Regions from separate parts of the Streptomyces sp. NPDC013317 genome, predicted to be linked through region 2. Evidence: predicted binding sites of a transcription regulator. Region 2 holds the regulator's gene; the other holds the start of a gene.
The links. The regulator HspR, encoded in region 2, represses chaperone genes until heat shock. The targets are predictions, from matches to a motif close to TTGAGNNNNNNNNNCTCAA.
Positions count from the first base shown of each region.

Region 1: lon (endopeptidase La) is a predicted target of HspR. The motif match lies at 1,800-1,818, and genes of this name have one in related genera.

Region 1 is NZ_JBVHDX010000002.1:477,683-481,084, forward strand. Features, by position in the region: gene lon (endopeptidase La) at 1-1,777, opposite strand, end outside; gene ACZ3IJ_RS06900 (DNA alkylation repair protein) at 2,019-2,669, shown strand; gene ACZ3IJ_RS06905 (hypothetical protein) at 2,813-3,388, shown strand.
Region 2 is NZ_JBVHDX010000008.1:210,787-214,188, forward strand. Features, by position in the region: gene ACZ3IJ_RS21970 (helix-turn-helix transcriptional regulator) at 1-909, shown strand, start outside; gene ACZ3IJ_RS21975 (hypothetical protein) at 912-1,385, shown strand; gene ACZ3IJ_RS21980 (heat shock protein transcriptional repressor HspR) at 1,497-1,949, opposite strand; gene dnaJ (molecular chaperone DnaJ) at 1,954-3,144, opposite strand; gene grpE (nucleotide exchange factor GrpE) at 3,175-3,402, opposite strand, start outside.

The DNA of each region.
Region 1 (3,402 bases), on a different contig from region 2:
CGATCAGCCCGCGCAGATCGTCGACGCCGACCGCGAACGGCAGCTCCCGGACGCCCAGTTCGTGCTGCGCCGCGACCTTCCGCAGAAGCCGCGCGATGGACCGTTCCAGGTTCCGTACGCCCGCCTCACGGGTGTACTCGCCCGCCAGCTTCCGCAGCGACGCGTCCTCGAGGACCACCTCGCCCGGCTCCAGACCCGCGCGCTCCAGCTGCCGGGGCAGCAGGTGGTCGCGGGCGATGACGACCTTCTCGTCCTCCGTGTACCCGTCGAGGCGCACCAGCTCCATCCGGTCGAGCAGCGCCTCCGGAATGGCCTCCAGGACGTTCGCCGTCGCCAGGAAGACGACGTCGGAGAGATCGAGTTCGACCTCCAGGTAGTGGTCGCGGAAGGTGTGGTTCTGCGCCGGGTCGAGGACTTCGAGGAGCGCGGCCGCGGGGTCGCCGCGGTAGTCCGAGCCGACCTTGTCGATCTCGTCGAGCAGGACCACCGGGTTCATCGACCCGGCCTCCTTGATCGCCCTCACGATCCGGCCCGGCAGCGCGCCGACGTACGTACGGCGGTGACCGCGGATCTCCGCCTCGTCCCGTACGCCGCCGAGCGCGACGCGGACGAACTTCCGCCCCATCGCGTGCGCGACGGACTCGCCCAGCGACGTCTTTCCGACACCGGGCGGGCCGACCAGGGCCAGGACGGCGCCGCCGCGACGGCCGCCGACGACCCCGAGCCCGCGCGCGGCGCGCCGCTTGCGGACCGCCAGGTACTCGGTGATCCGTTCCTTCACGTCGTCCAGGCCCGCGTGCTCGGCGTCGAGCACCGCCTTGGCGCCCTGGATGTCGTACTGGTCCTCGGTCCGTTCGTTCCATGGCAGTTCGAGGACGGTGTCGAGCCAGGTGCGGATCCAGGAGCCCTCCGGAGACTGGTCGCTGGACCGCTCCAGCTTCTCGACCTCCTTGAGGGCCGCCTCCCGTACGTTCTCGGGCAGGTCTGCGGCCTCGACGCGGGCCCGGTAGTCGTCGGACTCGTCGCCGTCCGTCTCACCGTTGAGGTCGCGCAGTTCCTTGCGTACGGCGTCGAGCTGGCGCCGCAGCAGGAACTCCCGCTGCTGCTTGTCGACGCCCTCCTGGACGTCCTTCGCGATGGACTCGGCCACGTCCTGCTCGGCCAGGTGCTCGCGGAGCTGGGCCGTGGCGAGCTTGAGGCGGGCGACCGGGTCGGCGGTCTCCAGGAGCTCGACCTTCTGCTCCAGGGTGAGGAAGGGCGAGTAGCCGGAGTTGTCGGCGAGGGCGGACACGTCGTCGATCTGCTGGACGCGGTCCACGACCTGCCAGGCGCCGCGCTTCTTCAGCCAGCTGGTGGCCAGCGCCTTGTACTCCTTGACCAGCTCGGTCACGGAGCCGGGCAGCGGGTCGGGCAGGGCCTCCTCGACGACGGTGCCCTCGACCCAGAGGGCGGCGCCGGGGCCCGTCGTACCGGCGCCGATCCGGACGCGGCCGCGGCCGCGGATGAGCGCGCCGGGGTCGCCGTCGGACAGCCGGCCGACCTGCTCGACGGTGCCGAGGACGCCGGTCCCCGCGTACGTCCCGTCGACCCGGGGCACGAGGAGCACCCTGGGCTTGCCGGCCCCGGAAGGGGCGGCGGCCTGGGCGGCCTCGACCGCGGCGCGTACGTCGTTGTCGGACAGGTCGAGCGGCACCACCATTCCGGGCAGCACGACCTCGTCGTCGAGCGGCAGCACGGGCAGAGTGAGCGGCGCGGACGCCATGGACTCAGCAGCCATGATCTCCCCTTCGGCAGTCAAGTTGAGCTATGTGGACTCAATGCACATGAGCCTCGGGTTGTTCCCCGAGCGGCGTTCGCTCTGAGCGATCGGGGCGCGGCAGGATGTATCGGATTCGGCCGGCCGTAGGCTGGATTCCTTCTCGAGCGAGAACGAGGAGACCGAGGTGACCGAGGTGACCGAGGTGACGACCGGGGCTGCCGGGGCTGCCGGGGCTGCAGGGGCGACGCTGGCGCGGGTCATGGCCGACCTGGCCGGGCTCGAGGACCCGAAGATGCGCGCGGCGAACGAGAAGCGCGGTGACGATCACGGCGTGAACCTCACCCGGCTGCGCGCGCTCGCGAAGGAGCTCAGGACGCAGCAGGATCTCGCCCGCGACCTCTGGGCGACGGACGACACCGCCGCGAGGCTGCTGGCGCTGCTGATCTGCCGCCCGAAGGCGTTCGGGCGGGACGAGCTGGACGCCATGGTGCGTGAGGCGCGCGCCCCCAAGGTGCACGACTGGCTCGTGAACTACGTGGTGAAGAAGAGCCCGCACGCCGAGGAACTGCGGCTCGCATGGTCGGCGGACCAGAACCCGGTGGTGGCGAGCGCCGGCTGGGCGCTGACCGCCGAGCGCGTGGTGAAGAAGCCCGCCGGCCTGGACCTCGACGGACTGCTCGACATCGTCGAGGCGGAGATGAAGGACGCCCCCGACCGGCTGCAGTGGGCGATGAACGCCTGCCTGGCCCAGATCGGGATCCAGCACCCCGAGCATCGCGCCCGCGCGGTCGGCATCGGCGAGCGCCTGGAGGTCCTCAAGGACTACCCGACCGCCCCGAACTGCACCTCCCCTTTCGCCCCGACGTGGATCGCCGAGATGGTGCGCCGCCAGGAGGCCGCCCGGCCGTAAGGGGGGCGGGGCGCCGGGCGCCGGCCTCCCGCGCATCCCCGCGCCCGCGGCGCATCGGAATCTGCCCGCGGACCGGGATCCCCGCCTCGACGCCGCGCTCGCGGCCCTGGCCAAGCGGGGCGGGTGAGGGCAGGATCGTGTCCATGACGCTCAAGGGCGGTAACGCGAGGCTCTGGGCCGCGTCGGCGGCACTGGTTCCGGTACTGGCACTGACCGGCTGCGGCGACCAGGGCACCCCGCCGGGGCCCGCCGCACCCCGGGAGGGAAGCCCGGCATCCGCGTCGGTTCCGACTCCCGACCGGACCGGCGACGTCTCCGTCCCGCCGGTCCCGACCGCGACGGACGGGACCGTGCGCAAAGACCACGAGCCCGGTCCGCGCGAGGTCCTCGTCGAGGTGAACGTCAACGGCGGGCTCGCCGGCGTCCGCAACCAGCTGGTCGTCCACTACGACGGCAGCTACACCACCCGCTCCGGGACGGAGGAGCCGCGCGCGGGCCGTATGACCGCCGCCGAAGTGGCCGAGCTGCGGGCGGCGCTGGAGGACCCGGCGTACGCGAAGGTCCCCGCCCGGCCGACGGGCGCGACCGTCCAGGACGGCTTCCAGTACGTCTTCACGTACCGGTACCGCGTCGTCGTCGCGGCGGACGGCGAGCGCCCTCCCGCGCTGCAACGCGTCTTCGAGGCCCTGCCCGACGGCGGCCCCCCGACCGGCCCCTGAGGGCCCTCACGCCC
Region 2 (3,402 bases):
TATAAAGAGGCCCTGCGTACGGGACGTATCGCCCGGTCGGACATCGAGTCGACGCCCTGCCTGATGGACCTCGACCTCCTTCGGCCCGACCCCGACGACGTCCAGTGGCTCCGGCCGGTTCCCCCCTCGGCCGCGCTGGCCCGACTGCTGCTCCCGATCGAGAAGGAGATCCAGGAGCGTAGACGTCTCAGCATCGAACTCTCCGACGCGTTCGAGCCATTCATGTCGGTCAGCGTCCAGGACCCCACGACGACCCACGCGATCACCGTCCTGGAGGGCCTCACGAGGATCAACACCTCCCTGGACCGCGTGGTGGCCGAATGCTCCTCCGAGCTGCTGACCGTGCAGCCCGGCAGCGGCCGCAGCGCCCACACCTTCGGCGAGGCCCTGCGCCGCGTCAGACCGCTCCTCGGCCGCGGCATCCGGATGCGGACGCTCTATCAGCACACCGCCCGGCACCAGCCGATCACCCTGGCCTACCTCGAACGCATCGGCCCCGAGGTCGAGGTCCGCACGCTCGAGGAGATCATCGACCGGCTCATCATCGTGGACCGCAAGGTCGCCTTCGTCCCCGCCAGCCGGGACCGCCAGGTCGCCCTGGAACTGCGCCACACCGGCCTCGTCGAGTACCTCGTCGGCGTCTTCGAGCAGTTCTGGCTCCAGGCCATCCCCCTGGACAACCCCGTCACCTACGAGCCGCCGCTGGACGGCATCAGCGGCATCCAGCGCTCCATCGCCAAACTCCTCGTCGAGGGTCACGTCGACGAGGCCATCGCCCGCCGGCTCGGCATGAACGTCCGGACCTGCCGCGCCCACATCGCCAAGCTCGCCTCCGCCCTCGGCAGCGGCAGCCGGGCGCAGCTCGGCTACCTCATCGCCCAGTCCGGAATCCTGGAGCAGGAACACTGACCGTGTACGTACAGATCGACCTGGACGGCCCCGCGGGGACACTGCGCGTCTCCGGGTACGAGATGCCCACCGTGGAGCTGCTGCGGGCGCCGGGCGACGAGCCCGACCCGCTCATCCCCATCGGCACCCGCGCCGCCGGCCGGCTCACCCTCACCGTCGACGGCACGCCCGCGCGCATCCGGCCCGGCCGCGGGCGGCTCCTGCGGCGCTCGTACCGGGTCGACGCCGTGTTCTCCGGCATCCGCTACCGGCTCGTGCCCTGCTCGTACGTGGAGAGCCGACTGCTCCGCGACGGACGCCCCGTGGGCACCCTGGAGTCCTCCGGGGACGGCACGGTGGACGCCGAGTGGGCGCCCGGCACCGGACCCGAGCCGCTGGACCGGGCCGTCGGCACCGCGCTCGCCGCCGCCTTCGGCACGGGCGCGGCGCCCTGGTGGGACACGGCGACGAACATCGTGGCCGAACTCATCCCGTAGCCCGTACGACGACGAGGCCCCTCCACAGGAAGCGGAGGGGGCGTCGTCGGTCGTACGGAGCGTCCCGGCCGGGCTGCCCGGGCTCTCCCGGGAGGAGCGCTGCCCGGGGCTCTACTCGGGGCGCTTGGGGCGCCACACGACCAGCGCGCTCGCCTGCTGGACGTCCGTGTACGGCACCAGGTCGCGCCGGTACGAGGCGTGCACCTGCGCCTCGCGCTGGCGCATCGCCGACGCCGCGCCCTCGACGGCCGCCGACAGCTCGGCGACCCGCTGCTGGAGCGCCGCGACCTGGTTCTCCAGCTCGATGATGCGCTTGATGCCCGCCAGGTTGATGCCCTCGTCCTGCGACAACGCCTGCACCGTACGGAGCAGTTCGATGTCACGGGCCGAGTAGCGCCGGCCCCGGCCGGCCGTGCGGTCCGGCGAGACCAGACCGAGGCGGTCGTACTGACGCAGCGTCTGCGGGTGCAGACCCGACAGCTGGGCCGCCACCGAGATGACGTACACCGGCGTCTCGTCGGTCAGTTCGTACGGATTACGGCTGCGTCCCGGTCTGCTGTCCATCGGGTCATGCTCCCTTCGCGGCCTGGAACAGCTCTGCCCTGGGGTCCTCGCCCGCCGTCGCCTCACGGTAGGTCTCGAGGGCCTCACGGGCCTTGTCGTCGAGTTCCTTGGGCACCGCGACCTCCACCGTCACCAGCAGGTCGCCGCGCGTGCCGTCCTTGCGGACCGCGCCCTTGCCGCGGGCGCGCATCGTCCGGCCGTTGGGTGTGCCGGCCGGAAGCTTCAGCGTCACCGCGGGGCCGCCCAGCGTCGGCACCTTGATGTCGCCGCCGAGCGCCGCCTCGTCGAACGTGACGGGGACGGTGACGGTCAGGTTGTCGTCCCTGCGGCCGAAGACCGGATGGGCGTCGACGTGCACGACCACGTACAGGTCTCCGCTCGGGCCGCCGCGCTCGCCCGGAGCGCCCTTGCCGCGCAGCCGGATCCGCTGCCCGTCGGCGACACCGGCGGGGATGCGGACCTGCATGGTGCGGGAGGACTTGGCCCGCCCGCTGCCCTTGCAGACCTCGCAGGGCGTCTCGGCGATCAGGCCGCGCCCCTTGCAGTCCACGCACGGGTCGGTGAGCGAGAACGAGCCGCTGCCGCCGCGCGAGACCTGGCCGGTGCCGACACAGGTCGGGCACACCCGGGGTGTGCCGTTCTTGTCGCCGGTGCCCGAACAAGCCTTGCAGGGCGCCTGGGAGGACATCCGCAGGGGCACCGTCGCGCCGTCCACGGCCTCGGTGAAGCTGAGCGTCACCTCGGACTCGATGTCCTGGCCGCGGCGCGGCTGCGTACGCGTGCCCGCGCCGCCGCCCGCCCCCCGGTTGAACAGTCCGCCGAAGACGTCGCCGAGACCGCCGCCGAAGCCGCCGGCCCCGCCGCCCGCGCCGCCGGGGCCCTGGGCGCCGCCGAAGAGGTCGCCCAGGTCGAAGTTGAAGTTGCCGCCGCCCGGGCCTCCGGAACGGAAGCCTCCGTTGCCGAAGAGCGCGCGGGCGTCGTCGTACTCCTTGCGCTTCTTGGGATCGCCGAGGACGTCGTTCGCCTCGGAGATCTCCTTGAAGCGCGCCTCGGCGCTGGTGTCACCCTTGTTGGCGTCCGGGTGGTTCTCGCGGGCGAGCTTCCGGTACGCCTTCTTGATCTCGGCGTCGGTGGCGTCCTTGGGGACGCCGAGAACCTTGTAGTAGTCCTTCTCGACGAAGTCCTTCGTGCTCATCGACGTCCCTCCTCTCGGACGATCTTCGCGCTAGCCCTCCTCGGGGCCACCGTTCTCCTCGTCTGCCGACTTCTCTTCCTTCGTGGCCGGCGTCGCCCCGGGCTGGGGCTCGGCCACCGCCACGCGCGCGGGCCGGATGGTCCGCTCGCCGATCCGGTACCCAGGCTGCAGGATCGCCACGCAGGTCGTCTCGGTGACGTCCGGTGCGTAACTGTGCATCAGGGCCTCGTGGATCGTCGGGTCGAAGGGCTCGCCCTC